3 regions of the Chondromyces crocatus genome follow, and region 2 is predicted to be linked to each of the others. Evidence: riboswitches for the same ligand, from Rfam matches in the RefSeq annotation. Region 2 holds a riboswitch; each other region holds the start of a gene.
The links. Region 2 has a riboswitch for cobalamin ahead of CMC5_RS12230 (ribonucleoside-diphosphate reductase subunit alpha). Riboswitches for the same ligand answer to the same signal wherever they lie in the genome.
Positions count from the first base shown of each region.

Region 1: another riboswitch for cobalamin. It lies ahead of CMC5_RS14205 (hypothetical protein); the one in region 2 lies ahead of CMC5_RS12230 (ribonucleoside-diphosphate reductase subunit alpha).
Region 3: another riboswitch for cobalamin. It lies ahead of CMC5_RS09620 (aminotransferase family protein); the one in region 2 lies ahead of CMC5_RS12230 (ribonucleoside-diphosphate reductase subunit alpha).

Region 1 is NZ_CP012159.1:3,793,503-3,803,609, reverse strand. Features, by position in the region: gene CMC5_RS14225 (VCBS repeat-containing protein) at 1-865, shown strand, start outside; gene CMC5_RS14220 (BamA/TamA family outer membrane protein) at 813-2,630, opposite strand; gene CMC5_RS14215 (hypothetical protein) at 2,747-3,373, opposite strand; gene CMC5_RS14210 (FHA domain-containing serine/threonine-protein kinase) at 3,386-5,071, opposite strand; cobalamin riboswitch at 5,471-5,618, shown strand; gene CMC5_RS14205 (hypothetical protein) at 5,764-7,002, shown strand; gene CMC5_RS14200 (serine/threonine protein kinase) at 7,313-9,058, shown strand; gene CMC5_RS14195 (porin family protein) at 9,203-10,107, shown strand, end outside.
Region 2 is NZ_CP012159.1:3,285,018-3,295,124, reverse strand. Features, by position in the region: gene CMC5_RS12250 (aspartate kinase) at 1-983, shown strand, start outside; gene metE (5-methyltetrahydropteroyltriglutamate--homocysteine S-methyltransferase) at 997-3,303, opposite strand; gene CMC5_RS12240 (acyl-CoA thioesterase) at 3,321-3,743, opposite strand; gene CMC5_RS12235 (ribonucleotide-diphosphate reductase subunit beta) at 3,730-4,752, opposite strand; gene CMC5_RS12230 (ribonucleoside-diphosphate reductase subunit alpha) at 4,749-7,181, opposite strand; cobalamin riboswitch at 7,442-7,653, opposite strand; gene CMC5_RS12225 (hypothetical protein) at 8,049-8,651, opposite strand; gene CMC5_RS12220 (midas domain-containing protein) at 9,158-10,107, opposite strand, start outside.
Region 3 is NZ_CP012159.1:2,587,280-2,597,386, reverse strand. Features, by position in the region: gene CMC5_RS09640 (CoA-transferase subunit beta) at 1-246, opposite strand, end outside; gene CMC5_RS09635 (CoA transferase subunit A) at 236-1,144, opposite strand; gene CMC5_RS09630 (acetyl ornithine aminotransferase family protein) at 1,152-2,492, opposite strand; gene CMC5_RS09625 (aldehyde dehydrogenase family protein) at 2,505-4,064, opposite strand; gene CMC5_RS09620 (aminotransferase family protein) at 4,126-5,472, opposite strand; cobalamin riboswitch at 5,949-6,160, opposite strand; gene CMC5_RS09615 (metallophosphoesterase) at 6,406-10,107, shown strand, end outside.

The DNA.
Region 1 (10,107 bases), 510 kb from region 2:
TCAGATCATCGATCAAGAGACGGCAGCACGCGGGCTGACCGTCGTGACGGAGCTCCGAGGCAACCTCCCCCGGGGGGGCGGTGAGGTGGTTGCGCGTGGGTATCGAGGCGTCGACCGGCTCGGGCGCCCCATCACGGCAGTCCGCGTCGTGAGTTCTCGCGGACTGGTCCTGACGCTCGGGCCTCGGTCGCTGCGCGACCTCGACCACTTCCGCGCCACCGAGCTACTTGCCCATCCTCTCCTCGGAGACGTGCCCCTGGACGACGACGACATCCAGCGCGCGTCCCTGGGCGATCTCAACGGCGATGGCTCCCTCGATGTCGTCCTCCGCAGCGAGGCTGGCACGCTGGAGGTCTGGTCCCTCCGCGCGTTCAGTGCCACCCCGTACCCGATCGAACTCACCACCCTCCCCACACTCGCCCTCGACATCGAGCCGGGGAGCGGGCTGTCGCTCGGAGGTCGCCCGCAGCCCGTCGAGACCGATCAGCTCCAGCCCGACCTTCTCGAGATCGCCACGTTCGAATCCGGCCGCTACACAGGCCAGAGCGCCGCCGCGCGCGCCTACCACGCACGTCGCGCAAGAGAACTCACCACGGAATCGCGCTCCCCATCCACCGAACCGACAGCGCCCGACGAGACCACCCGGCTACGACGCGCCATCGAGCGCGCCTGGTACACCCTGCTCGCAGGTCGACCCCGCACGGAAGTGCTCACTGCGCTCGACAAGGAGCGGGTCTCCTCCGAGCACGAGGGCGTGTTCGCCGCGTACAGGACGCGCATCGCGCGCATGGGCTCGAGGTCGGCCAAAACGACTACAGAGAAGACACCGACGGGGCAGGGAGCTGAAACGCCTGCCCGAAGGTGACGATGATGTCTCCAGGGAAGGAATCTCTCGCCACGTAACCGCGCGTGAGGGGGAATCCCCAGTCGGCCCGGATCACCGTCCGGTCGAGCTGTGGAAACAGGATACGCAACCCCACCCCTGTCGATTGCTTGACCCTGAAGTCGTCGAAGCCCCTGAACGCATCCCCCACATCGAAAAACGCAGCCCCCGCGAGCTGCACGGACCAGATCTCCAGGGGCACGCTGCGAAACTCCAGGTTGGCAGCGAACATGTCGGGACCGATGAACTCCCCGGTCGCGTACCCACGAAGGCGCGACTCCCCGCCGAGCTGCGTGAGCCGGTTCATGTAGTTGCGGTAGCGGTGCATCAGGACGGCATCGAACACCAGCCTCCCGATCCCGAAGTGAGGCGTATGGATACGGCCAGCGATCTGGATCGAGCCATCCGCGATCCGGGACGGCTCGGCCTCCGTGACGCTCTCCACCACGAGTCGCGCCAGACCGTCGCCGAGCGGCACCGTGTAGCCCGCCGCCACGGCCACGCCCGCGAAGTTGCGCGTCGATCCGAGCCCCTGGAGCACCGGATAGAGCTTCAGCGACACATCATGTCCTATCCGGAAATCCTCCTGGAGCCCCAGCGTGTTCAGATCCAGCACCCGTCGAAAGTGCGCCGAATAGGTGTGGTACTCGAACGCGGGTCCGATGCGTGTGTCGCTCGTCGGGACGGCTCGACGAAGAAACTCTCGACGCGCATCAGGATCGAAATTCGACAGGTCACCGGCCCGATACACTCGGCGACTCGCCTGGATCCCGAGCGAGAAATCGTTCTTGAGCAGGCGACCGAAACTCCTGGTGACCGTATAGCTCCCCCCGAGCACAGAGCTCCGGTATCGGAACGGGATGTCGTCCTCTTCCGGCGTGGCATCCGCATCGAAGGTGGCCACCTGCCCTGCGACGAAGCGTCGGGTGATCTCTTCTCGCCAGCTCACGACCGCCCCCCACGACCACTCCGCGATGGTGGCGTAGAGCGGCTGACCGTAACTGAACGACCCGAAGGACCCCTCGACCTCGCCGCTGTCGCGTCCCAGGATCACGTTGGCGTCGGTGCTGAGAACGATCCGGCTGCCCCCCACGTAGGGCATCGTGTAGCTCCCGCCCAGTGAGACGGTCGCCGGGTCCATGAGCATCTGCGCCGCGATGGAATTGTGGGTCCCCAGCAGGTTCTGTTCGCTGGGCTGGAGCAGGAGGTACTCCAGCCTCCCCGCAGCGAAACGGTAGTTCGAGTTCAGCCGCAGGCTCCACACGTCCTTGGTGACCACCACCATGCGCACCCGATCGGGGCTGCTGCCCCGGACCGGAAACACGAGGACGAGCGAGAGCTGATTCCGCCCTCTCAGATTGCGCGCCGTCTCGTCGGCGAGGACTTGCCGATAGGGCTCACCCGAACGAAGCAGCATCTCGCGCCGCAGCACGAACGGCCGCGACGTCGAGTGGAACCAGTTGACGAACGCAGGCGCCGGATCGCGATCTTCGAAGACCTCGAGCGGGATGATCTCGATCCCCTCGATGATCTTCCCTTCTGGCTCCGAGTCGATGGAGGCGTCGAGACGCGCCAGCGCGCGCCGGATCGTCTCGACCTCGTAAGGGGAGTAGCGCAGCTGCAGCGGCGCATCCGTGGCGGCCGTCGGGGCCCCCGCGAGCGCGCCGGCGCCCGCAGCGCTCGGCTCGGGTGGGAGCTGCCCCGCACCGGGTGCTCGTGGAGGCGCCACACCGGGACGCGGTTGCACGACGGCAGGGCGCGGAGCGACCGTCCCCTCATCGGCCTCTCCCGGCTTCGTGAGGAGGAGAAGAGAGCCCGCGACCAGGATCGCCCGGACGACGCCGCGTGCCCGAAGCGCTCTGGTTACAGGGACGTGTCCGGCGGGTACGTGGCGATGACGTTGACCTTGTACTTCACGTACTGATGCGGAATCGTCCCCCAGTCGGGCTTCGGCATCGCACGGTCGATGCACTTGATCAGCTCCTTCGCCTTGGCGCGCTTGATGGTGCTCGACTTGCCCGAATAGAGGTTGGTCCGCTTGCGTCGGAAATCCATTTCCAGGACGAAGCTCACGGTGACAGGCGTCTTCCCAGACGGTGCACAGCTCGCGTTCTCGCGGATGGCGCGTGACAGCGCATCCTCGAAGAACGTCACGTGATCGCAACGCTCTGGCGCCGTCTTGCCAGGACCAGGATTCTCGCAACGGATTGTGGTGAACGGAGACAGCGTCACCGCTGCTGGCGTGGACGTCTCCGGCAGCGGGATCGGGAGCGCCAGCACGCTGGCATTGGCCTGCGCAGCATCCGCTGTGGGGATCGGCTCGGGCCGCGGTCGTCGCCAGAGATAGAGCGGCACCGCCACGAGGATCAGACCCGCCACGAGCGCGATGATGATCTGAAGACGGACCGGTCGATCACCCCCGCCACGACCGAGGTAGCGGTAGGGAGACGGTTGCGAGGGAGGGCTGGAAGGAAAGAGCGGCCTGTTCATCGCGCTACTGCGTCAATCCACCAGCGTCCGGGCGGGTCGCCCGGGCTCGAACTTCACCAATGTGGCCGCCAGCTCCAGCGTTTCGGGCAAGGTCCCTTGAACCTGCGCCACGACCTGCTCCACGACGTGGCGCGCCTCTTCGAGGCTCGGCCCCACCACCGAGACCGCAAACTTGAGGGGCCCCGTACGGCCCGCGACCGCCGGCGTCAGGCTGAGCAGCAGCATCTCGGTCAAGTCGATGACCCGCTGCGCCGCCTTGCGCAGCGCGAGCATCTCCAGGATGGTCGGCCGCTCGCTCACTTGCCGGTTCGGCCCCCGCAGCTCGAAGCGCGCAATCTGCATCGGCACCTCGGCCCACTCTGCGAAGAGTCCATCCTCGTCGATGGCCTTCATCAGATGCTCGCGCACGAGCAACCCCGTGAGCCCGTCTCGCTTCGCCAGGTACTGCTTCGCCTTCTTGTGGTGCGGCGAGTCCGAGCCGAAGGTGACCAGCTTCAGCCGACACTCGCCGAGCTGCACCTCGCCGCCATGCAGCAGCGACACCTGCGTCTTCCGCTCGTAGTTGAAGTCGGCGTACGTCCCGTTGGTGCTCCCGTGATCCTCGACGAGCCACGTCCCCGTCTGCCACCGGAGCGTCGCGTGCGCTCCCGAGACCGTCGCCTCCGAGAGCACGATGTCTTGATCGCTCCGCCGCCCGATGGTGATCACCGACTTGTCCAGCGGCAGCAGCGTCCCCACGATGTCCGGCGCGTTGCTCGCGTAGCTGACCAGCAACGACTGCGCGCCAGGCGTGAAGTTCGTCCGAAGCGCGCCACCCGGCGGCGGACCTGGATCGAGACGCTCTCGCGGTAGCTGGATGGGGCTCGTCGTCAGCTGCGACGGGTTGAAGAACCGCATGTGACGCGCCTGCGGGCGCATCGTCGGGTCTTCGTTGAGACCGCGGAAGATCTGCCGGATCTCGTCATGCGACAGGCCTGCCGGCACATCGAACATGATCTGCTGCTTCATCGGCTTGACCCGCGGCTTGTAGCCAGGCTCGGGGACGCGGCAGGTCCACATCTCCCAGAGCGTCAGGGCCATCGCGTACACATCGTCTTCGGGGCTGGCACCACCACTGCGCAACCGCTCCGGGGACATGTAGTTCGGCGTCCCGCCGTCGGGCGGCGCCCCCGGCTTGCGCGCCGAAGCACGCGCGCGCTCCTGAGCGAAGCCGAAGTCCAGGATCACCGTCCGCCCCTCGGAGACCATCACGTTGCCGGGCTTCAGGTCACCGTGCACCAGCCCCTGGGCGTGGATCGCCGCAAGACCGTTGCAGACCTCGCTCGCGATCTTGCGGAACTCGTCGGCGGAGTACCCCCCTTGCGCCTTCCGCTTGCGGATGTGCGTGTGCAGCGTCTGGCCAGGGATCTGCTCCATGACCAGGATCGGGCCCCAGAGGCTCGGCGCCAGGTCATGGACGCGGCAGACGTTGGGGTGGCCGACCGATCGCGCGAGCAGCAGCTCCTGACGAAGCGCCTCGTCGTCTCCGGGCATGCGCGACTCTTCACGCACGACCTTGAGCGCCACCGTTTGCTGGGTGGAGCGATCGAATGCCAGGAAGACCTCGCCCATGCCGCCTTTACCAAGGCTCTGACGGATCTCGTAACGGTCATTGATGACCGTTCCGGCAGTGATGGGAGGGGGAGACGTCTTGGTCACGGCCTCAGTCAAAACGGTAGAGCCTCAACGCCGGTGCGTGCCGACACCAACCTGGGCGACAGCGTCGTCTATCTGAGCGACAAGCGCAACGAGTCGTTACAGAGAAGAGACGTGCCGGCGTTACCCTCCTCCTACCCTTCGGCCTTCGAAGTTTCCATCCCCATGAGGCCGGCTCCACCCAACCCGCACCGGAAGCCCCCTGCAGCACGCCTGGGACGCCAGGACACCGATCGGAGCGCTTGACGCTCTACCGTGACCTGAACTAGGTCGCGGGTGCAGGCCTGTCGGGCCTGCCGATCTCGCGCAGTGGGCGCGAGGCACAGCCGTGTCGGCCGACCGATGCCCGGGGCTCGTCCCGGGCGGCAGTCGTCCTCGCAGCGACGCCTCGCGCCAGCCAACAGGGAAGCCGGTGAGAGACCGGCGCGGCCCCCGCCACTGTGACCGGGGACGAAGGCGGAACATCCACTGGAGCTCCGGCGCCTTTCTTTCAAGGAAGCGCCGCCTCTGGGAAGGACCGCTGGAGGACGATCCGGGAGCCAGGAAACCTGCTGCATGAGACCGTCCGCGGCTCCGGGGTGGAGCATGCGGCGGGCATCAGGTCTCGCCCTGTCCTCGCCTGGCCGCGCGCTGCCCCGAGCACGGAGTCGACCGTGTGGAACGGCGCGGTGTGGCGCCCGGAAAGGACAGCAGCAATGGGACGGCAAAGAAGCATGCGGGGCGGTCGCTGGGACCTCTCCTGGACGTCGATCGGGCTGTGCGCCATGGTGGCCGTGGGTGTCTCCGCCGCCAGCGGATGCGGAGGAGGCGACGAGGATGGCTCGGGCGGCTCGGGTGCATCGACCAGCAGCCAGGGCGGCGCGGGAGGCGCCGGGGCAGGCGGCGCAGGCGGCACGGGCGGCGCGGGGGGTGACAGCGGCGATTGCCTCGATCCTTCGACTTACGCGGACGCCTTCTCGATCGTGGATTCGACGCTCTGTGCGGTCGGCGTCTACACCGCAGACGTCTCCCTCGGCTCGGTCACCTGGGGCCGACATGGCGGCCCCCTCCTCCTGGAGGTGGACAACCAGCACGGAGACCCCGCGCATCTCGTACGCCTCTCGCCACCGGCCGGCGCGACCGGCGCCATGACCTCCACGGTGACGACGATCGAGACCGGAACCCCGGCGGGCTCATACTTCGGAGGCCAGGCGCTCGACCTCCCCTTCTTCGACTGGACCGCACTCTCCTGGACGGGCGCCTTCCCCAACACCGAAGGGGAGCTCCTCCTCGTCACCAACGACACCGTCACGGAGCGGTACACCGTGAACGGCTTCTATGCAGCGACGGCCCTGGCAGGGCGCCTGCTCTACACGGGCCTCTCCTTGCTCGGCGAAGGCGCCAGCGGCGCCAACGCGCTGTATGCCGCCGACAGCTGCGGGACGGCCGATCAGAACCCGCGCTTCTTGCCCGAGGGCGACGCCACCTGCTCCGCCCCCGTCGAGGTCGACAGCTGGGGTGACTTCTCCGGACCGCTCACCATCGACCGCGCCGGCAACGCCTTCGCCATCCTCCCGACGTTCTCGGACGGTCAGGAAGCGCGGGCCTACGCAGCCGGGCAGGTGGCTCGTGGTGCGGGGGCCACCCAGGGGACCACGCTGTTCGAGCTCCCTGGCTTTGGGGACGCGCTGGCCGCCATGGCCCCCGAAGGGGACGCTCCCGGCCTCGTCGTCTTCCAGCCGACGGATCCCGCGACCTATGACTACCTCGACCCGCTGGCGACCCCCTACACGTCGGGCGCCACGGTGCAGCCCCAGGGTGAGCCTGCCGAGGTCCTCCGCCTCACCACCCCGAACACGGCCCTCGCGCTGACCACCGACGAGGACAACCGGGTCTGGGTGGGCCTGACCCTTCCAGGCGGCGTCACCACCTTCGTCGTTCTGGCCCGACGGTAACGCGGCCTCCGCAGAAGCGGATCATCGCTCGCGTTTCCCCTTACGTCCAACCCCAGACCGTTTCCTCGAGACAGCTCGGCTCCAGCGCCGGATGCCTCCGCGCAGGCCGGCCGCCATCGCCCGGCTGGGCTGCCGCTATCACGGAAAGGTCACCTGCCATCCCGGTCGCCATGACCCTCCTGCCGGTGTGCGTACAGGAAGGAGATGTCGACAGATTGACACGCCGGAGCCGCCTCGGTCAGACTGCGACGGAGGCGGTTGTCAGCCCCGCCACGTCTCCTTCTTGAACCGCGCGGGGAGCGCGCAGATCATGTCCGACGACCGCCAGCGAGAGGGAACTGGCAGCTCGACCTCGCCGAAGGGTGCTGCTCTGTCGGATCCGCTCATCGGTCGCGTGATCAACGATCGCTTCAAGATCGTCAGTGTCATCGCGCGTGGTGGCATGGGCAAGGTCTACCGCGCCGAGCAAGCGCCGCTCGGACGCATCTGCGCCCTCAAGGTCCTCAGCCCCAAGTACGACGGCGATCGCGATCCCGAGTTCCACCGCCGCTTCGTCCTCGAAGCCGCGACGGCCTCCAAGCTCACCCACCCGAACACGGTCACCGTCTTCGACTACGGGCAGAGCGACGACATCTACTACATCGCGATGGAGTACATCGAGGGCAGGACCATGCACCGCGCCCTCCGCGAGGAAGGTCCCTTCGACGAGCAGCGCACCTCGTACATCGCGCGACAGATCTGCCGCTCTCTCCGCGAAGCGCACGGCCTCGGTGTCGTGCACCGCGACCTCAAGCCGGGCAACGTCTTGCTCGTCACCCACGAAGACGAGCAGGACCATGTGAAGGTCCTCGACTTCGGCCTGGTGAAGGACGTCGAGAGCGGCCAGGACCTCACCCAGCAAGGGCTGTTCATGGGCTCGCCGAAGTACATGGCGCCCGAGCAGATCACCGGCGGCGAGATCTCTGCGCGCACGGACGTCTACGCGCTCGGCGTGATGATGTACGAGATGCTGACCGGCCAGGTCCCGTTCGATCGTGGCGCCAGCGTCAGCACGCTCATGGCCCACGTGCACGACGCCGTGCCGCCGATGCACGAAGTCTACCCGGGGCTCGCCATCTCTCCTGCCATGGAGGGGCTCATCTACCGGTGCCTCGACAAGAACCCGAGGGCCCGCTTCGCCTCGATGAACGACGTCCTCATCGCGTTGAAGCGCACGGGTGGCGCGACGTTGACGGACACGAACGACGTCTTGCCGGCGGTCGCGGGCAACTACAGCCGCAGCTCGCGCCCCTCGCTCGCGACGAGCGGCGAGCACTCGACCGCCTCCGTCAACTACGGCGCGAACTACACGGGGAACTACTCCGGCACCTACTCCGGCGCGCACTCGGGTCCGCACTCCGCCCCGCCCACGAACCCGATCGCCTACCCGGGCCTGCTCTCACCCGACGCCAGCTCGCAACCTCCCCCGGGCGCGCCCGTCTTCGTCCCGCCCCCCATCACCGACTCCCTGGGCCCCAGACCGCGACCTCCGAGTGGCGCTCCCGCCGCGGCACCGAGCGGCATGCGCCGGCTCCTCCCCTGGGCGGTGGGTGGCGTCCTCGCGTCCGTCATCGGCGTGGGCGTGGTCCTCTCCAGCGGCTCCAAGCCCACCACGGGCGCAGACCAGGCGAGCACCGGCGCCCCCTCCGTGGCGACGACCGCAGCGCCCGCGCCCACCCCCTCGGTTGCTCCTCAGGCACCCACGAGCCTCGCCGTCTCGCACGACAAGCCTGCGTCCCTCACCATCGACGTCGAGAGCAATCCCCCTGGCGCCGTCGTCCTCGAAGGCGCCAAGGAACTCTGCGCAGCGACGCCGTGTCGCATCACCTGGCACGGCGACGACGCCTCACCGGCCGTCAAGCACGAGCTCACCTTCGAGAAGCGGGGCTTCAAGCCCACCAAGGTCAGCGTCATCGGCGCCGAGGACAGGGTAAAGGTCAAGCTCGAAGCGGCACCCGCCGGACGCCTCCCCCCGCCCAAGCCCGAGGGGTACAAGGACAACCCGTTCGGCAACTGAACCCACGCGCCCAGCAGGGCCCTGGTCGCGCTCCCGCTGGTGGACCGCGCGCCGCGTCGTCGCTCCCGCAACCCGCCGCGACCACACTCACCGCCCTGCCGCGAAGCTTGCCCCGGGCAGGCCACCTGAGCGACAACGGGATCGATGGCGTATCCCGTCTCCCGAACGCCGAGCGCAGCCTCCACGCCGCCAAGGCGCCGCCGCTCGCAGCGGATCCGGCTCACCGCGTTCGCCGCCTTGCTCGCAGCGACCCTGCTCCCCGCGAGCGCCCTCGCCGATGCTCGCACCGAAGCCCGCCGTCATTTCAAGACGGGCATGGAGCTCATCACGAAGCGGCGCTTCGATGAAGGCATCAAGGAGCTCGAGAAGGCGAACGAGATCCTCCCGCACCCCAGCGTCGTCTACAACATCGCCCGCGCGCACGCCGAGGCAGGCAACCTCGAACAGGCCGTCGCGAGCTACCGTCAATACCTCGCGAGCGAACCCGAAGATCGCGACAAGGTCTCCCAGGTCCTCCGCCAGCTCGAAGAGAAGCTCGCCGCCCAGCGCGCCGCCACCGAGCCGCCCAGACCCCCGTCGACGACCCAGCCTCCACCGCTGACCCCACCGCAGCCTGGCGAGCAACCGCCCACGGGCCCCACGGCCCCGACCGGCCAGCCCCCCAGGCCCGGCGAGCAACCCGATCGACCCACCGAGCCTCAGCGCCCCTCGGGTGAACAGCACACGCCGGGCACCCCCGTCACCCCCGACACCCGACAGCTCGTCGGCGAGGCGCGCACCGACGACATCTACCAGGAGACCGTCGTCACGGCCTCGCGCAACGCGCAGAGCCCCCTCGACGCCCCCAGCTCCACCACGATCATCACCCGGCAGGACATCCGCCTCTCCGGCATCACCCGCATCCCGGAGCTGCTCCGCCGCGTCGCCGGCATGGACGTCATGCAAATCACGGGTGGTGACACCAGCGTCTCGATGCGCGGCTTCAACAGCCGCCTCTCGAACAAGCTGCTCGTCCTGATCAACGGACGCACCGCGAAGAACGACATCCT
Region 2 (10,107 bases):
TCTCCACCGGCGAGCGGGTCGCGATGTCGCTGCTCTCGATCGCCATCCACGCGCGCGGCCTCCAGGCGATCTCCTTCACCGGCTCGCAGTCGGGCATCCTCACGAACGACCGCCACTTCGACGCCCGCATCATCGAGGTGCGACCGCACCGCATCGAGGACGAGCTGTCACGCGGCAAGGTGGTCATCGTGGCCGGCTACCAGGGCATGAGCTACCGCCGCGAGATCACCACCCTCGGACGGGGCGGCTCCGACACGACGGCCGTGGCGCTGGCAGCCGCGCTGGAGGCGGATCGCTGCGAGATCTACAGCGACGTCGACGGCGTCTACTCCGCGGATCCGCGGGCCGTACCCGACGCGCAGCACCTGCCCGAGCTGGATCACGCCGTGCTCCAGGAGATGGCCGAGTGCGGCGCGAAGGTCATCTGCGCCCAGGCCGTGGAGTGGGCGCGGCGCGCCGGGATCGCCATCTACGCGCGCTCGACGTTCGATCCCATCGAGGGCGCCGAGCCCCGTCAGACCCTGGTCCGGAAGTACGCGCCCGGCGACGCCCCCAAGGCACGCGCGGTGGTGGCGGAGTCCGGGGTGGTCCTGGCCCGCGCCGAGGGCGGCACGCGCCTGGACGACCTGCTCAAGGCCGCCGGGGCCATCGGCCTCGCCTTCAAGGACCTCTGCCTCACCCAGGGGGGCGGCGCGTTCCTCCTCCCCCTCCTGAACGTCCCCGACTGGCAGGCCGCGCGCCGGCAGCTCACGGCCGCGCTGCCGTCCCTGGAGCTGACCGAGGGCGTCGCCCTGGTGAGCGTGGTGGGCGACGGCCTCGCCGCCACCGCGGAGCCGCTGACGCGGTTCACGGCGGCGCTCCGGCAGGAGGGCATCGAGCCACGCCTCACCGTGGCGGGCCCGCTCCGGCTGAGCGCCGTGCTCGACGCGGACGCCGTGGGCCCGGCCCAGCGCGTGCTGCACCAGGCCTTCGTGGCGGAGTGACGCCGACGGGCCGTCAGCCAGCGCGCCCGGCGAGCCGCGCCCGCGCCCGCTTCGCGGCCTCGACCATCCCGACGAGCGCCCCCTCCACCTCCGGCCACCCGCGCGTCTTCAAGCCGCAGTCCGGGTTCACCCAGAGCCGCTCGACCGGCAGCACCTGCGCCGCGCGCTCGAGCAGCTCCACCATCTCCTCGGTCGACGGCACACGCGGCGAGTGGATGTCGTAAACCCCGGGCCCGACATCGTTCGGGTAACGGAACTGCCCGAAGTCGACCAGCAGCTCCATCCTCGAGCGCGACGTCTCGATGAGCAGCACATCCGCGTCCAGCGCCGCGATGGAGTCGAGGATGTCGCTGAACTCCGAGTAGCACATGTGCGTCTGGATCTGCGTCTCGTCCCGCACCCCGCTCGTGGCCACCCGGAACGCATCGACCGCCCACTGGAGGTAGGCCGCCCAGTCGCCACGCCGCAGCGGCAACCCCTCCCGGATCGCTGGCTCATCCACCTGGATGATCGGGATCCCCCCCGCCTCCAGGTCCACCACCTCGTCGCGGATCGCCAGCGCGATCTGGAGGCACGTCTCGCTGCGCGGCTGGTCGTCACGTACGAACGACCACTGGAGGATGGTCACCGGCCCGGTCAGCATCCCCTTCATCGGCCGCTTCGTCAGCGACTGCGCGTAGCGCGACCATTCGACGGTCATTGCCTCGGGCCGGACCACGTCCCCGAAGAGCACCGGCGGCTTCACGCAGCGCGAGCCATAGCTCTGCACCCACCCGTTCTCGGTGAACGCATAGCCCTCCAGCCGCTCCCCGAAGTACTCGACCATGTCGGTACGCTCGAACTCCCCGTGCACCAGCACGTCGAGCCCCAGCGCCTCCTGCTTCTCCACGCAGCGCCGCGTCTCCGCTTGCAGGAACTCCTGGTAGTCGGCCTCCGACATCTTCCCGGCCCGCCAGGCGGCCCGCGCCCCGCGCACGTCACCCGTCTGCGGGAACGAACCGATGGTCGTCGTGGGCAGCGCCGGAAGCTGGAACCGCGCCCGCTGCTTCGTCGCTCGGTCCGCGAACGGCGCCGCCCTGCGCTTCATCACCTCGGTCACCGCCGCCGTCCTGGCCCGCACGGCCGGGTTCCGCGTCCGCGGCGACGCCCGACGCCCCGAAAGCGCCACCCGCGCCTCCTCGAAGATCACCCCCGACGGCTGCTCGCTCTCCGCTGCCCCCGCGAGCGCCCGCACCTCGTCGAGCTTCTGCGCCGCGAACGCGAGCCACCCCTTCAACTCCGCGTCGAGCTTCTTCTCCGCGGCCAGATCCACCGGCACGTGCAGCAGCGAGCACGAAGGCGCCACGATCACCCGCGCCGCACCCAGCCGCGCCACCGCACGCAGCACCAGGCCGTGCGCCGCGTCCAGGTCCGTGCGCCAGATGTTCCGCCCATCGACGACTCCGACCGACAGAACCGTCTCTGCCCCCAGCCCCGCGAGCACCGCGTCGAGCTGCTCCGGCGCCCGCACCAGGTCCACGTGCAGCCCCTCGCAGCCCCCTTCCCGCACCAGCGACAGGTTGTCCCCGAGCGCCCCGAAGTACGTCGCCACCAGGATCTTCGGCCGCCGCACGCTGCCCGCGAGCCGTTTCAGCGCCACCTCGTACGCCTGCCGCGCCCGCGCCGAGAGGTCCAGCACCAGGCAAGGCTCGTCGATCTGCACCCACCCCACGTGCCTCTCCGCGAGCTGCGCGAGGAGCTGCTCGTAGACCGGCAACAGCGCCTCCAGATGATCGAGCGGCTCCCCCTTCCCGCCCGAGGCCACCTTCGACAGCAGGAGCAACGTCACCGGCCCCAGGATCACCGGGCGCGTTTCCACGCCCAGCGCCCGCGCCTCCTCCAGCTCCGCGAGCAGCTTGGTCGCATCGAGCTGGAATGCCTGCCCCTCCTCCAGCTCGGGCACGATGTAGTGGTAGTTCGTGTCGAACCACTTGGTCATCTCCAGCGCCGGCACATCGACCCCCGCGCCCCGATCCTGGAGCCCGCGCGCCATCGCGAAGTACCGCATCAGCCTGTCCTCGATCCCGCGATAACGCGCCGGCACGGCCCCCACCATCACCGCCGCGTCGAGCACGTGGTCATAAAGCGAGAAATCGTTGCTGGGAACGAAGTCGATCCCCGCCGACTTCATCGCCTCCCAGTGACGCCGCCGCAGGCTCGACGCCACGCCCTCCAGTGCCTCGGCCGAGCTTTTCTTCGCCCAGAAGCTCTCCAGCGCCTTCTTCAGCTCTCGCGCGACACCAATCCTGGGATGACCGAGACACGATGCGAATACCGTCACGATAGACCTCCTTTCCTTCAGTTCCCTGCATTCACCGCGAGTGGCGGCACGCTCGTCGGCTTGCCGTGAGCGTCCAGCGCCACCAGCACGAACCTCCCCCGCGTCCCGAGCTGCCGATCTCCCGTCAGCAGGTCCTCCGCGTAGAGGTCGACCTCCACCGTCATCGACGTCTTCCCGGTCGCCACCACGCGCGTGACCAGCTCGACGAGCTGCCCCTGGCGCACCGGCACATGGAAGTCGACCTTCTCGCTGCTCGCCGTGACCACCGTCCGCCGCGCGTAACGCGATGCCACCACGAACGCGGCCTTGTCCATCAGCGCCAGCGCCTGGCCACCGAACAGCGTCCCGTAGTGGTTCGTCTGCTCGGGGAAGACCATCTCCACGAGCCGCGCCTCGACGATGCGCCCTGCGTCCACCTTCTCCACCTCAGAAGGCCGCATCGAGCACCACCTCTCCGGAGACCCCGACCTGGTAGGCCGACGGCCGCCGCTCGAAGAAGTTCGTCACCTCCTGCACGTCCTGGAGATCCATGAACGAGAAGGGATTCTTCGCCCCGTAGCGCTTCTTCAATCCGAGCGTCGCAAGCCGCTGATCCGCGCAGAACTCCAGGTACTGCCGCATGTCCCGCGTCGACAGCCCCACCACCCCGCCTTGCAAGAGGTCCTCGGCGAACTGGGCCTCGCAGTCGACGGCCTCGTCGATCATGCGCATCACGTCCTTCTCCAGGCCAGCGTCGAACAGCTCGGGCTCCTCGCGCCGCACCGTCTTCACCACCTCGAACGCGAACGCCATGTGCGCGCTCTCGTCCCGGAACACCCAGCTCGTCCCCGCCGAGAGACCGTGCAAGAGCCCACGCGAGCGCAGGAAGTACACGTAGGCGAAGGCCCCGAAGAAGAAGAGCCCCTCCACGCAGGCCGCGAAGCAGATCAGGTTCAGCAAGAACCGGCGCCGCTCGTCCCGCGTCGACAGCCGATCCACATCCTGGATCGAGTCCAGCCAGCGCATGCAGAAGTCGGCCTTCTTCTTGATCGAGGGGATGTTCTCGACCGCCGCGAAGGCCCGGTGCCGCTCCGCCGGATCGGGGACGTAGGTATCGAGGAGCGTCAGGTAGAACTGCACGTGCAGCGCCTCCTCGTAGAGCTGCCGCGACAGGTACATCCGCGCCTCGGGCGCGTTCAGGTGCTTGTAGAGGTTCAGCACCAGATTGTTCGCCACGATCGAATCGCCCGTGGCGAAGAACGCGACGAGCCGCTGCACCAGGTGCCGCTCCGCCCCGCTCATCTTGCGCTGCAAGTCCCCGACGTCGGTGGCGAAGTCGACCTCCTCCACCGTCCAGGTGTTCTTGATGCCGTCGCGGTACATCTCGAAGAAGACCGGGTAGGCCATCGGCCGCAGCGTCAGGCACAGGCCCGGATCGAGGAGGCGCGCAGGTCGGCTGACGAGGCTCATTGGCACGCCTCGCAGCTCTCCGGGTTCTCCAGCGAGCACGCCACGTCGGCGGCGTCCTTCTTGGCTTCCGCCGGCGGGGCCTCCACCGTCGCCTTCGCGATGCGCGTCGCGGGCCGCGAACGCAGGTAATACGTCGTCTTCAGCCCCCTCTTCCAGGCGTAGAAGTACATCGACGAGAGCTGCCCGATGTTCGGGCTCTCCACGAACAGGTTCAGCGACTGGCTCTGATCGATGAACGCCCCTCGATCGGCCGCCATGTCGATGAGCGCACGCATCGGGATCTCCCACGCGGTCCTGAACAGCGCCCGCAGCGCCTCCGGCAGCTCGGCAAGCCCCTGCACGGAGCCCTCCGCCATCTTCAGCCGTGCGCGCACCGACTCCGTCCACAGGCCGAGCTGCTTCAGCTCTGCCACGAGGTAGCGGTTCACCTGGAGGAAGTCGCCGGACAGCGTCTCCCGCTTGAACAGGTTCGACACCTGCGGCTCGATGCATTCATAGCTGCCCACGATGGACGCAATCGTCGCCGTCGGCGCAATCGCCACCAGCAGCGAGTTCCGCAGGCCATCCACCTGCACCCGGCGGCGCAGCGCCTCCCATCGCTCGCCATCCATCGGCCTCACGCCCCACGCATCGAACTGAAGCTCCCCGCGCGCCGCCCGCGTCTCCTCGAAGGACGGGTGCCTCCCCTTCTCCACCGCCAGATCCGCCGACGTCGTGAGCGCGTGGAAGTAGATCTCCTCCGCGATCCGCCGGGACAGCGCGCGCGCCCCCTCGCTGTCGAAGGGCAGCCGCATCTGGAACAGCACGTCCTGCAGCCCCATCACCCCGAGGCCCACCGGACGCCAGCGCACGTTCGATGCCTTCGTCGACGGGATCGGGTAGTAATTCAGGTCGATCACCCGATCGAGCTGCCGCACCGCGATCTGCACCGTACGCGCGAGCTTCTCGAAGTCGAACACCACCGCCCCGTCCTGCACCGCCGTGTGCCGGGCCAGGTTGATCGACCCCAGGTTGCAGACCGCCGACTCCTCTTTCGACGTCACCTCCAGGATCTCCGTGCAGAGGTTCGACAGGTGGATCGTCCGCCCCGCGAGCGCCGTCTGGTTGCACGCCAGGTTCGACTTGTCCTTGAACGTCATCCAGCCGTTGCCGGTCTGCGCCAGGGTCCGCATCATCCGCGCGTACAGCTCCCGCGCCTTCACCGTCTTCACGGCGAGCCCGGCCTCTTCCGCCTCCACGTAGCGCCGCTCGAAGGCCTCGCCGTAGAGGTCCGGCAGGTCCTTCACCGTCTTCGGATCGAACAAGCTCCACGACCCGTCGGCTTCCACCCGCTTCATGAACAGGTCCGAGACCCAGTTCGCGAGGTTCAGGTTGTGCGTGCGGCTCGCGTCGTCCCCCGTGTTGTCCCGCAGCGAGAGAAAGTCCTCGATGTCCGCGTGCCACGTCTCCAGGTACACGCAGCAGGCTCCCTTCCGTTTGCCGCCCTGGTTCACCGCCGCCACCGACGCATCCAGCGTTTTCAGCCACGGCACGATCCCGCTCGAATACCCGTTCGTGCTCTCGATCAGTGACCCACGCGACCGCACCCGGTGGTAGGCGAGCCCGATGCCACCCGAGAACTTCGAGAGCATCGCCACGTCCGTGTACCGCTGGTAGATCCCGCGCAGGTGATCCTCGGGTGAGTCCAGCAGAAAGCAGCTCGACAGCTGCTCGTGCTTCGTCCCCGTGTTGAACAGCGTCGGCGAGCTGGGCATGTACTCCAGCGACGAGAACAGCCGGTACAGCTCGATGGCGTCGGTCACCGTCTCCGACAGCGAGCACGCGATCCGCAGGAAGAAGTGCTGCGGCGTCTCGAGCACCAGGCGCGTCTGCGGGTGCTTCAGCAAGTAGCGGTCCTGCAGCGTCCGCAGCCCGAAGTACTCGAACTCCCGGTCGCGTTCGGGCTCGATCGCGTCGTTCAGCTTGCGCGCGTTGCTGGTGACGAACTCGTACAGCCGCTCGTTGATCAACCCGAGCCGGTGCCCGGTGGCGACCGACTGCGAGAACGCATGGATCTCCTGGTTGCGGACCTCCTTGTCGATGTACGTGGCCAGCAGCCGCGCCGCGAGCTTCGCGTAGTGGGGCTCCTCGACGATCAGCGCCGCCGCCGTCTGGATCGAGAGCTGGTCCAGCTCCCGCGTCGTCGCCCCGTCGTACAGCCCGCTGATCGTTCGCGTCGCGATCCGCAGCGCGTCCACGTCCGTGAGCCCCACGCAGCAGCGGCCCACCGCGCGGACGATCTTGTTGAGATCCACCGGCTCGGTCGAGCCGTTGCGCTTCGTCACCCGCATCGTCGTCTGCGGGTAGGTCTCCTCGGTGGTCGCGCTCCTCGTCGGGGACACACGCAACGGCGCCGCGCCGTTGGTCTTCGGGGTCGATTCACTCAGCATGCTCTTCTCCTCGCGCGGTGCGTGGAGCGGTGCCTGACCGCTCCACGGCGGATGCCGCGGGAACGAAGAAGCCAGCCGATGCGCGCGAACGCGCCGGACCCTGGTGAAGGAGCCCTCGGACCGACCTCTCGCCCCCGCGGGCGACTGAAAACAGCGCGGGGGACGGGTCAGGGCCGAGGCGGACAGGTGGTTGAGCCCTGCCAGCTCGAAACCTACCCGCCTCCCTCGAAGCTTCCAGGTCGTGACCGGCGCCAGATGTCTCCTGACGCCAGATGCTGGCAGGTCTTCGGGCTCACGAGCGCTCCGGCTCTCGCCGGCTTCCTACTGTCCACCGCTTCCCAGCCCCCGAAGGGACCAGTGCCTGAGGTGAAGGTCGTTCTCGCTTACCGCTGCGGGGCAGCCCCGGAATCACACCGGGTTCCCTTTTCATCCCCTGACCCGTGTCAGGGGAACCAACACAGGCCCAACCTATTGGGGTGGGGGTCGACCTGTCAACCAGATGTCGGGGTCGAGGCATCGACGCCAGCATCTCTCGGCACTTCTGCGCGAGACGGCCGTGTGCGTCCCCCCCTCGACGGAAGACCAGCCGGCAAGACAACCAGGAAGGACGACCGAGGCCTCCATCTGTCCCTCCCAGGAGCGCGACAGAAACACTTGTGGAGAGTCCCACGCTCGCTCGTGGCTCATACAGTGTGGGAGACCATCGACGATGACGACCGTGTACTGCCCTCGATGACGCTTCACGGCCCATGAGCGATCCCAAGCGCTGGCTCGACCCCAGGTCCTCACTGCCAGCTCAGGTTCTCGCTGCCAGCTCCATGAGGGCGGACAGGTGGAGCGAGCCCCTGGTCCTCGGCCGCTTGCGGCTCAATTCGTCCAGCGGATCGACGACGTCTCGTCATTCAAGGCGTCACCGATGTAATTGCACGAGCTGCCACAATCCATGATCGCACCACCGAAATTGATGTGCTCGTAGTGGTACGAGTGGTTGCACTCCGAATACGCTCGCGCCGACGAGATTCTGTCATTCCACTCCTCACCGACCCAGCTGACGAAGCGCTCCGTCCCATCGCACGTCGTATCGCCAAAATAGGTTTTCGTGGAACCACGGAAATTGGCGTCGTCGTATTCGATCCCGATCACGTACGTACCATCGAGCCCGGGCGCATCGAGGCTCCCCACGGCTTCGTCCAGATCTTCCAGGACGGCCTCCAGGGGGAGCTGCACACGCCCGCTGGTCGCAAACTGAAGGGCCTGGGAGAAGGTTCGAAAGCACTCGGGCGCACGTGATGCTGGACGAACGTCGGCCTGGTCAGCGGTCCTGGAACTCGTCTCGATGGCGCAATGCTTGAATTCGAGGTCCGCCACGGACCTTCTGTCGTCGTCCGCACTCTCGGCATCTGCCACGATGCAGCCCCCCACGAAGGTGGCCGCAATGAGTGCCGTCGGCATGTGAACTGTCGTGTTCATGGCTGATTGTCCTCATCTCTGGATCCCCGCCGAGAAGCCTGGAACTGGCCCGCACCTCGGCACCAACGATGGCACCACCCATGGTGGCGGCGAGCTGACCAGACGAACGTGCGAAAGCCCGACCAGCCAGCGGCCCTCCCACCTGCCATCCGCTCGTCATCGAATTCGGTGGCGATCCCGGACTGTCGTTCTGGTGCCATGCGATCACATGAATCGCTGCAGCTCCTGTGCCGTCGATATGGCCTTTGGTCACCGGCAGATCATCGAGCACGCCATCCGAACGCATCCATTCGCCGCGCCCGTGGCATCACGCACTGTCTCCCCCCTGCACATCGACACCGGGACGTGGACCGCACGCATCGCGCGCCGCAGGAACGACGGGCTCGACGGCTTCCCTTCCGCGATGCGAAAGGACGACGCGATCGCTGTCGTGCAGCCCTCGCCTGGCCACCTGAAGCGAACTCGCGATCGGCGCGCTCCAGGTGAACCGCACGGTGAAACTCGACTCAGTGCTCCTGCTTCGCCGCCACCGCGAGCAGCCCGAACTGACACGCGATCCACACCACCTCACGGCCCGCATCCCACGCCATCGCCGCACCGCTCGCCCCGGGCGCGTCGTCCTCGTCGCCCGAGCGCCGCGCCCCGAGCGTCGCGATCCGCGTCGCCGCTCCCACCGCAGGGATCCGCACCAGCTCGGCCTGCGCCTCCCCTTCCCGCGCGCACACCGCAAGCAGCGGCGCCGACTCCGACGCCCCCGCGAACGCCATCGCCACCACCCGACCCAGCCCCCCGACGCTCTGGAACGTCGCGCCCCCATCGCGCGACACGCACAGCACCTCTGCGCTCGCCACCGCCAGCGCCTTTCCTTGCGCCCCGGCCGCGATCACCACCTCACGCGCTGACGCCGCATGCTGCGCCGCTCCCGCGAGCGGCACCTCCACCGGCCCTTCATCATCCCCTCGCAGCCGCTGGAGCTGCGCCGCCCCGCGCGCCTTCCACAACGCGAACAACGCCCCACCGCTCGCCGCGATCCGCACCACGCCGCCCTCGCGCGAGCCCGTCACCACCGGCACCGCGGCGCTCCCTCCGGCCGTCAGCGACCACAACGTCCCCTCCGAGAGGATCCACAGCCGCCCTGGCGTCCGTGCCAGCGACATCGGCGTCCCGCTCCCCGCGCGCCACGCCCCCATTGGCGTCGCCGTCGCCCCCTCATCCTGGCTCTCCAGCAGCCGCCCACGCCGCGTCGCCACCACCAGTGCGTCGTCCAGCAGCACCACCGACGCTGCCGTCGCATCCAGCCCGGGCCGCCGCGCCACCCGCTCCCCGGGCGGCACCACCAGCAGCACACTCCCCCCGGCCACCACCCGACCGCTGGCCACGTCCAGCGTCGCGCACGGCACCTCGGCGCCAGCACCAGCGATCACCGCCCACGGCGACGCATCCCACGAAGGCGGCG
Region 3 (10,107 bases), 700 kb from region 2:
CGCGAGCGAGTCCGTCACCAGCGACGGATCCCCGATCGACACCGGCAGCCGCTCCGGCACCGCCCCCACCGCACCCGACTCGTAGATCATGAACAGCCCAGGCGCGTGCGTCGCCCGGGCCAGGTTGCAGGCCAGGTTCGGCAGCCCGATCCCCACGAAGACCACGTCCCCGTCCCGCAGCTCCTGCGCCGCGCGGAAGGCCATGCGCTCCGACGCACTCGGCGCCGTGACGGCTTCAGTAGCCATAGTCCACCCCTTCACACGGACGCGGCTTCGCCCGCAGCTTGTCGAGCACCCCCGACCCGAGCTTCTTCAGGTAGCCCTTCCGGTCCTCGACCCCGAACACGAACTCGTCCAGGTAGGCCTGATAGCTCTCCGGCTTCCGGGAGATCTCTTCCCATTGCACGTAGAAATCGTTGTCCCGATCGTGGAACCCCTGCACGAAGCTCGGGTGACAGCCCCACGGCTCGTGCACGACGTGCGACACGATGATCCCTGGCACAAGCGTCCGGTTCGGGTCCCGCCGGATCGCCTCCGTGGACACGATCTCCTCCGCCACCACGATCACCTTCCGCGCCGCGAAGGCCACCTCCTTCTGCGACCCGAGCAGCCCCCACACCTGCGCGTTCCCCTCCCGGTCCGCGCGCTGGCAATGCACGATCGCCACGTCCGGGTGCAGCGCCGGCACCGTCGCCAGCACCTTCCCCGTGTACGGGCACGCCACCGTCCGGATCGATGGATTCGCCTGCGCGATGTCGCCCCCGAAGTAGTTGTTGAGCGGCCAGAACGGCAACCCCGCGCTCGCCGCCAGGAACCGCGAGAGGAGCCCGAAATGCGAGTACTCCTCCAGCTCCAGCCGCTGCGCCGAGCTCGCCTCGCTCCGCCGCCGCAGCGCGTGCAAGCTCCCCACCCCTGGATTCCCTGCCCAGCTGAAGACCAGCCGCTTCACGCAGCCCGCCTCGATGAGCTGGTCGTACACGAGGTCCGGCGTCAGCCGGATGGCCGTGAGATCCCGGATCCCTTGCCGGATGATCTCGTGCCCCGCCGCGAAGCAGATCAGGTGGGTGAACCCATCGATGACCAGCGAGCTCCCCGACGTGACCGACGAGGCGATCGCCTCCCGCATCGAGCACAGCTTGTCCATCGCGCCCTCAGACTTTCCCCGCCGCCCAGTGCCGCGCGTCCAGCTCGACCAGGCACGCCTCCAGCACCCCCAGCAGCACATCCACCTCGTGCTTCCCCACCACCAGCGGCGGCGCGAAGCGGATCGTCGACTTCCCGCACGACAGCAGCAGCACCCCCTTCTGGAACGCGAGCTGCTCCAGCTCCCCCACGTACGCGCTCGCCGGCTCCAGCGTCCCTGGCTTGACGAACTCGGCCCCCACCATCAACCCCACGCCGCGCACGTCCCCGATCACCGGGTGCCGCGCCTTCAGCGCCCTGAGCCCAGCTTGCAGATAGTCCCCCGTCTCCCGCACCTGATCGAGCAGCCCCTCCACCACATCCAGCGTCGCCAGCGCCGCCGCGCAGCACACCGGGTTCCCCCCGTACGTGCTCCCGTGCGACCCCCGCGGCCAGCTCATCACGCTCTCCTTCGCCACGATGGCCCCGAGCGGCATCCCGGACGCGATCCCCTTCGCCGACAGCAGGATGTCCGGCATCACCCCGAAGTGCTCCGCCGCGAACATCTTCCCCGTCCGCCCGATGCCCGACTGCACCTCGTCGAACACCAGCAGGATCCCGTGCTCGTCGCAGATCCGCCGCAGCTCCTCCAGGAACCCGACCGGCGGCACCACGTAGCCCCCCTCGCCCAGGATCGGCTCCACGAAGATCGCCGCCACCTCCCGCGGGTCCACGTGGTTGACGAAGTACTCCTTCTCGAGGAGCCGCGCCGGATGGCTCGCCTCGTCCCCGCCCCCCTCGCTCCGGTACGGGTTCGCGTACGGGATGTGGAGGATCCCTGGCAACAGCGGCCCGAAGAACGCCCGCTGCGCCACCTTCGACGAGTTCAGCGAGATCGCGCCGTACGTGCGCCCGTGGAACCCGCCCTTGAACGCCACCACGTACTGCCGCCGCGTGTGGTGCCGCGCCAGCTTCAGCGCCCCCTCCACCGCCTCGGTCCCCGAGTTGGTCAGGAACACCTTCTTCGGCCCCATCGCCGGCAGGTAGCTCGCCAGCCGCGCGCAGATCTGCGCGAACGAGTCGTAATAGAAGTCCGTCCCGCAGATGTGCAGGAACCGCTCCGCCGCGCTCTTGATCGCGCTCACCACGTGCGGATGCGCGTGCCCCGTCGACGCCACCGCGATGCCCGCCATGAAGTCGAGGAACCGGTTGCCATCGACGTCGTACACCCAGGGCCCTTCCCCCCGGTCCACCACCAGCGGGTACTCCTTGATGTACGACGGTGACGCGTACTGCCTGTCCAGCGCGATGATCTCCCGCGCTCGGGGACCAGGGGGCGCGACCTGCACTTCGGGAAACAGCATGCTCATTGGAACCTCGAATCAACCCATCCGGGTCTGGGACTGCTCACGCATGAACTGGGCGACGTAGTAGGGACCGCAGCCCCCCTTGCCGGTCGAACCGCTCCCCTTCCAGCCAGAGAACGCCTGCACCCCGGGCCACGCCCCCGTCGTCGCCCCCGTGCGCCGGTTCGCGTAGAGCACCCCCGCCTCCGCGTGCTCCAGGAAGAACGCCACGTCGGCGTCCTTGCGGCTGAAGATCCCCGCCGTCAGCCCGTACGCGCAGTCGTTCGCCAAGGTCAGCGCCTCCTCCAGCGCGCCGAACCCCGTCACCCCCACGAACGGCAGGAACAGCTCCTCGCGCATCAGCCGGTGCCCGTGCGCGATCTCCACCACCGTCGGCGCCACGAAGTACCCGTCCGAAAGCGCCCCCGCGAGCCGCAGCCGCTCCCCGCCCGCGTGCACCACACCATCCCGCCGCGCCTCCGCCGCCGCGTGCTCGAACCGCGCCACGGACGCCGGCTGGATCACCGGCCCCACGAACGTCGGCACCTCCGTCGGGTCCCCCACCCGCGCGCTCCGCGCCTTCTCCGACAGCCCCGCGAGGAACGCCTGCTTCAGCGACTCGTGCACGTACACCCGCGACAGCGCGCTGCACTTCTGCCCCGAGAGCCCGAACGCCGACCGGAAACACCCCTCGATCGCCGCCTCCAGGTCCGCGTCCTTGCACACGATCGCCGGGTTCTTCCCGCCCAGCTCCAGGAAACACGGCCGGATGCGCGTCGCGTTGAGCTGCCCGTGGATCGCGTACCCCACGCTCTTGCTCCCCGTGAACGCCACCCCGTCCACGCCGGGATGCGCCACCAGCGCCGCCCCCAGCGTCTCCCCTTCCCCGTGCACCACCTGGAACACCCCGTCGGGGAGCCCGGCGTCCCTCAGCGCGTGGAACAGCCCCTCCGCGCACCACGGCGCCTCCTCGCTCGGCTTCAGCACCACCGCGTTCCCGCCGAGGAGCGCCCCCGCGCTCATCCCCGCCGCCAGCGCCAGCGGGAAGTTGAACGGCGCGATCACCACGAACACCCCGTACGGCCGCAACACGCTCCGCGTGTCCTCGTTCGGCGACAGCCGCGCCAGCGGCTTCACGAACCCCTGCGCCTCTTCGAGCTGCCCCGCGTAGTAGCGCAAGAGGTCCGCCGACTCCTCCACGTCCCCCAGCGACTCCAGCCGGTTCTTCCCGACCTCCAGCGCCATGATCGCCGACAGCGAGAGCCGCCGCTCCGAGATCAGGTCCGCCGCCTTCCGCAGGATCCGCGCCCGCTCCTGCCAGGGCGTCGCGCCCCAGCCCCGCTGCGCCTCCCGCGCCACCCGCATCACCCGATCCACCTCGCCCACGGGCGTGCGGTGGAAGCGCGCGAGCAGCTCCCCGGGCCGCGCCGGATTGCGGCTCTCCAGCAGATCCCCGCTCTCGAACGCCTTGCCCCCGATCCACGACGGGAACACCCCACCAAGCCCACGGCGCACCGCTGCCAGCGCCTCGTCGAACTGCGCGTGCAGCGCCGTCATGTCGGCGTCGAGAACCGAATACGTGATGCGAAACGTCATGACCCCTCCGTACGCGGCGCCGTCCTGCCAGCGTCGCGAACCGAAACCGTGATGCACACCGTCATGGCCTCTCCAAGCAGTGCGTGATCCCCTGGGCGAGCTTCTCCACCAGCTCGTCCACCTCGCCCTCGGTGATGGTCAGCGGCGGGCCGATCATCACCAGGTCTCCGTCGGTCCCATCCGCGTGCCCCGTGTTCGGCCACAGGATGAGTCCCTCCTCGAAGAGCCGATCCAGGAGCCCCTCCACCACCTTCCGCGCCCGCGGGAACGGCCTCCGCGTCGCCTCGTCCTCCACCAGCTCCACCCCCGCGATGAGCCCCACCCCCTGCACCGAGCCCACGTGCGGCAGGGGCAGCACCACCTCCCGCAGCCGCCGGTGGAGCCGCTCCCCCATCCGCGCCGCGTGGTTCACCACGTCGTGCCGCTCGAAGTAGTCCAGCACCGCCACCCCCGCTGCCGTCATCGCCGGCGCTTGCAGGTACGTCTGCGCGTGCATGAACCCCCCGGAGCCCAGCCGCATCTCCTCCAGGTGCGCTTGCTTCACCAGCAGCGCGCTCAGCGGCACGTACCCCCCGCTCAGCCCCTTCCCCAGCACCAGAAGGTCCGGCGAGAACCCCAAAAGCTCACTCGCGAAGAACCGCCCCGTGCGCCCGCAGCCGCACATCACCTCGTCGGCGATCATCAAGATCCCGTGCCGCCGACAGATCTCCCCGACCCGCTCGAAGTACCCGGGCGGAGGCACCGCCGCCCCTGCCGACGACCCGATCACCGGCTCCGCGATGAACGCCGCGATCGTCTCCGCCCCCTCGCGCACGATCGTCTCCTCCAGCAGCCGCGCATAGTGCGCCGCCCCCTCGCGCTCGTAGTCGTCGAGCCCCGACCGATACGGATAGGGCGCCGCCGTCGTCACCACCTCCGACAGGAGCGGCCCGAAGAACCGCTTGTAGTGCGGCCGCCCCGACATCGACAGCGCGTAGAGCGTGTTGCCGTGGTAGCTCGGCATCCGCGCGATCACCTTCGCCCGCTGCGGCTCCCCCCGCTCGACCCAGAGCTGCCGCGCAAACTTGATCGCCGCCTCGATCACCTCCGACCCCGACCCGAGGAACGCCGCCCGATCGAGCCCCGCCGGCGCCATCGCGCACAGCCGCGCCGCGAGCTGCTCCGTCACCTCGGAGGTGAAGTGCGTCCCGTTGACGTACGCCACCTGCACGAGCTGCTCGTGCACCCGCGCCGCCACCTCCCGGTTGCCGTGCCCCACGCTCGCGACGAGCGCGCCCGCCGACCCGTCGAGGTAACGCTTCCCCTGCCGGTCGAACAGGTACACCCCCTGCCCGTGCGAGACGACCGGATAGGTGCGGCCCAGATTGCGCAGGAGGACATGCCCCTCCGGATAACGAACCGATTCCACGGCCAATCACCTCGCAACCTCAGGGCACACGTCCGCCCTCTCGGAGCGAACACGCACCCGCCTCGTCGAAGCACACGTCCGCCCTTCTGGAGCGAGCGCGCGCCAGCCCTGCCGAGACACACGCCCGCTCTCACCGAGCGACCATGCCGCCGATTCTCCGCGCATTCACGACGACCATTCCAAGGCCATCGCGTCCCACGCAATGACCCCACGGAGCACTGCAATGCAGCGCCCGCAAGCCCGCGCAGGCCATGCCCATCACGCCTTCAGGGCTCGAACCCCTGAAAGACGACCGTCTATCGATGCATCACGGCATCCGGAACCAACGACCTCCGAATCCTTCATCGCCCAAGAGGACGACCTGGAATCACCAAGGAGGAGGCTCGAAATCCGGGGTCACGCGAATCCGCATCGACCTCGACATTCAACCTTGCCGCCTTCCCTAGAGGCTCCAGGCCGGACCGCCCGCGAATGTCTCTCGCGCACGGATGCTGGCAGGTCTTCGGACTCGCGAGCCTTCCGGCATGACGCCGGATTCCTACTTCCCGCCGCTTCCCAGCTCCCTCGGGGAGCCAGTGCACCAGACGGGTTTCGTTCTCACTCACCGCTGCCGGGCAGCCCCGGATTCACACCGGGTTCCCTATTAAGCCTGCGCACGGGCGCAGGCACCAGCACGTCGATCCCGTACCCTCAGGAGCCTTCGCCTGTCAAGCGACAGGTTCCCGACGCGATGAGCCCGGGCCTCCCGGCCGTTGACGCTCATCGGGCAGGCCATGCAATGTGGAGAATCACCGGGGGTTGGTCTGCATGCACGAGGAGAAGCCGACGAAGTCTGGGGAGACGGCCGTCGCAGGAGAACCCTCCGCGGAACCATCGTCTGCCATCGATGTCCCCTCGGTGGTTCCCGACCTCCTGACAGCGCGCCAGGCGCCCATGCGGTCGCCCGAGGTCCCTCCTGACGCTCTGCGGACCTTCACCACCGACTACCGCGAACGCGTGACGGACCGCCATGCGCACGTGCGGCTGCTGGGCCTCCCCCCCGAACTCCTGCACGAGCGGGACCTTCGAGGCATCCAGCTCGATCACCTCTTCGTCCCCTTGCGCTTCGTCCACGAGAGCGGACATCTCGGTCACCGGAGCCTCGACGAGCTGCTCAGCACGCACCGCAGCGTCGTCGTGCTCGGCGATCCAGGCATGGGCAAGACCACCCTGCTTCTTTACCTGAGCCTGGTCTGCGCAGGCCTCATCCCGCTGACCCGGCCAGCGCTGGAGCCGCGGGTTCCGCTCTTCATCTCGCTCCGCGAACTCACGATGGCCCGCACCGACACCCCCGACCTGCGCTTCATCGACCATCTCGCCCGGAGCGCCAGGGCGGACCTGTCGCTCCCGGGTGCACACGACATGCACTTCGACGCCATGCTCCGGCTCGGGCAGGCCATCGTGCTGCTCGACGGGCTCGACGAGGTGGGCAGCACCGCCGCCCGCGACCGCCTCGCGCAGGACATCCGCGCTTTCCAGACCGAGTATCCCCGCGCCCCCATCTGGGTGACCTCGCGCATCCACGGCTACACGCCCGACATCGCGCTCCCTTCGAACCGCTTCGAGCACGTACGCATCGCCTCGCTCCAGGACGACCAGATCGAGGACTTCCTCGCGCGCTGGTACGGCATCCAGATCCCCGACTCCCCCGGCCAGCGCACCGAGCAACGAGAGTCACTGCGCCGCGCCATCTTTCGTACGCCCGGCGTGCGCCGCCTCGCGGGCAACCCGCTCTTGCTCACGGTGATCGCCTTCATCCACCAGGTGGTCGGCGACCTCCCGCAGGATCGCGGCCGGCTTTACGAGCAGTGCATCGAGATGCTGCTCCGGAGCTGGCTCGACGCCAAGCGCGGCCCCGCCGACCACGCCGAGCGACACCCCTTCGAGCACCTGCGCCTGCACCAGGATCGGCAGAAGGACTACCTGGCCCACCTGGCCCTCCACATCCAGAGCCACCCCTGGAAGGCCCGCACCAGGCTGCGCGACGACGCGTCTCGGGGACTCATCGACCGCGACGAGGCGCTGGAGTGCCTCGCCCAGCGCCACCTCGCGAGCAGCCAGCGCGCTCGACCCCACCTCGATCTCGCGGACGCACGCGACGAGATGAGGCAGTTCCTCGACTTCATCGGCGACCGCGCCGGGCTGCTGCTCGAACGTGGGGGCGGCAAGCTCTCGTTCCTCCACCTCTCCTTTCAGGAGTACCTCGCCGCCTGGGCCTTCACCTGCGCTCCTCTGGAGCACGACAACCCCGCCTTCTTCGTGAAGCACCTCGGCGACCCGGCCTGGGAGGAGGTGCTGCTCCTCCGGCTGTACGTGGTGCAACGACGACCTGGCGGCGGAGGGGACACCGCCTTCGACACCATCGTCTCTGCCCTCTTCCGGTCGCTGGAGAAAACAGACGCCGCCGAAGGCTGGCTGACGCTCACCCGCGCGCTGCGCGACGACCTCGAGTTCACGGCGAGGGACTGCCGCCAGATCCTCGACCGCGCCGTCACCTTCTGGACCGCGAATCCCGCCTTCTTCGGCGCCTGGTTCACCGCCCTGGAGGAGGTGAAGCTCTTCTCCGACGTCGGCGCGAAGACCCTCGCCGAGGTGCTGGCCGACAAGCAACGAGAGGCCCCGGCCACCGACGCGGTGGCTTGCCTCCACCTGGAGATGAAGCTCTGGGGCCTCACGACGCAGGCCGTGGACCGCATCCGAGCGAACCGCCACCTTCCCGAGCTGCTGCCCCACCTCGCGGTGCTGCTCGACGAGCCGGAGCTTGCGCCTCTCCTCTCCGAAGGGGTGACGGACGACGTCTGGGCGGCCGTCTTCGCCGCGCTGAACGGCCCCGCCCTGTACCGTCTGACGCTCGCCTGGGCGACTGGCGCGAGGCCGTCCCCGGCCCCAGCGGCCGTACGGGCGGCCATCGTCTGGATGCTGAGCAAGGTGGGGGACGAAGCGGCGTCGCGGCTGAACTTCGCTGCGACGCATCCCGACAGCGGGCTGCTCCAGTACTTCTCTCAGGCAACCGGCCTGCACACGCTCCACCGCCTCTGCAAGGTGACGGTACCTCTCGCCGGAGGCGTCTCGATGGAACCCCCACCTGGCTGGACCCCACGCCGACCGCTCGACACGACGGTCCACTGCGCCCTTCTCGGCGCCGCGCGTCTCGTGACGCGCCTTCAGAACACCGACACCGTCGAACAGGCGGCTGCGCGCTTTCTCGCAGGCTGGGGTGTGACCCGTGTTCTCCACGCGCCTGCCGAGAACTCCCCGCCGACCTCGGCGACCCACGACCTCGCCCACCGCTTCGTCCGCCACTTCACCCACGAGTTCAGCGGATCGATCGGCAAGCTCTGCCAGCTCTACGAAAACCAGGCAACCGTCGATTCTTTCGGCACTCAACTCCTTGCGGAGTTCGGGCGCCATGTCGGTCGTCACGTCGGCCCTGCCTGGAGCGACGAACTCGACGTCTCCCCAGCAGCGCCGGCCCCCTTCCGCCCGTTCTCCTTGCCCAGGATCTGGCTCCTTCCGGACATGGGTGACGGCGTTCTCCACGCACACCTCGAAAGCCAGTCCTCCCTTCCGCTGCTCTTCTCTTCTCTCGGGCAGCTCGCTGCCTGTCAGCACCTGGTCTGCTTCGTCCGCTACCAGGCCGCTCGCCGATCCGACGCGCTCAGCGTCGATGAGACGACCGACTCCTGGTTGCGCCACCATCCCCTCGACGCGCAGCTCGTCGCCTGGTCCTGGCAGCAGCACGCGGAGGATCTCCAGCGCCATCGAGGGAGCCTCCGCGGCCTCGAAGGTGCCCTGGCCCTCGCCCATGCGCAGTACGCGCACCTCATGACGGGCCTCAGGCTGGACGGTGAAGGCTCCCCCTGGCGACGGCTCCTCGACGGCCGAGAACCTGGCCTCGAAGACCTCCTGGACCTGCGGCGCCACGAACGCGTGCCCTCCGAAGCCTCCCCCTCCAGCAGCGCAACTGCCTCCAGCAGCGCAACTGTCTCCACCCGCACGACCACCCCGACGTCACACCCTGCGCCGGAGCCTCTTCCGAGCCCCCCCACCTTGAGAACCGAAAGAGAGCCGCTGCTCACCTGGCTGCACGTCTCCGATGTGCACTTCGGACACCCCACGGCCGCGCATCGCGCAGATCAGAAGCTGGTTCTGGCCAAGCTGAAGGCAGATGCCGCAACCTTCCGGGAGCTGGGGCTGCCGCGCATCGACGCCATCTTCGTGACCGGCGACATCGCCTGGAGCGCGCAGCCCGAGCAGTACGCACGCGCCAAGGACTGGCTGCAGGACCTGGCAGGAGCCGTCCGGCTGGACCTCCGCCACGTCTTCGCGGTGCCTGGAAACCACGATGTCGATCGCCAGGTCGACCGGGACCGCGCAACCCGGCGGCTTCTCACGAGCCTTCGTGAGGGCTCGGAATCTCTCGACGAGGCGCTCGACGAGGCCCAGGAGCGTGAACAGCTCACGCAGCGCCAGAGCGCCTACTTCGCGTTCGCCCGCGACCTTTCGCCGGCTTGCCTGGGCGCTCCGACCCCGGCGTCCTCCCGCCTCTGGTGGCACACGCCGCTGGAAGGGCGGGACGGCCTGAGGGTGCGCCTG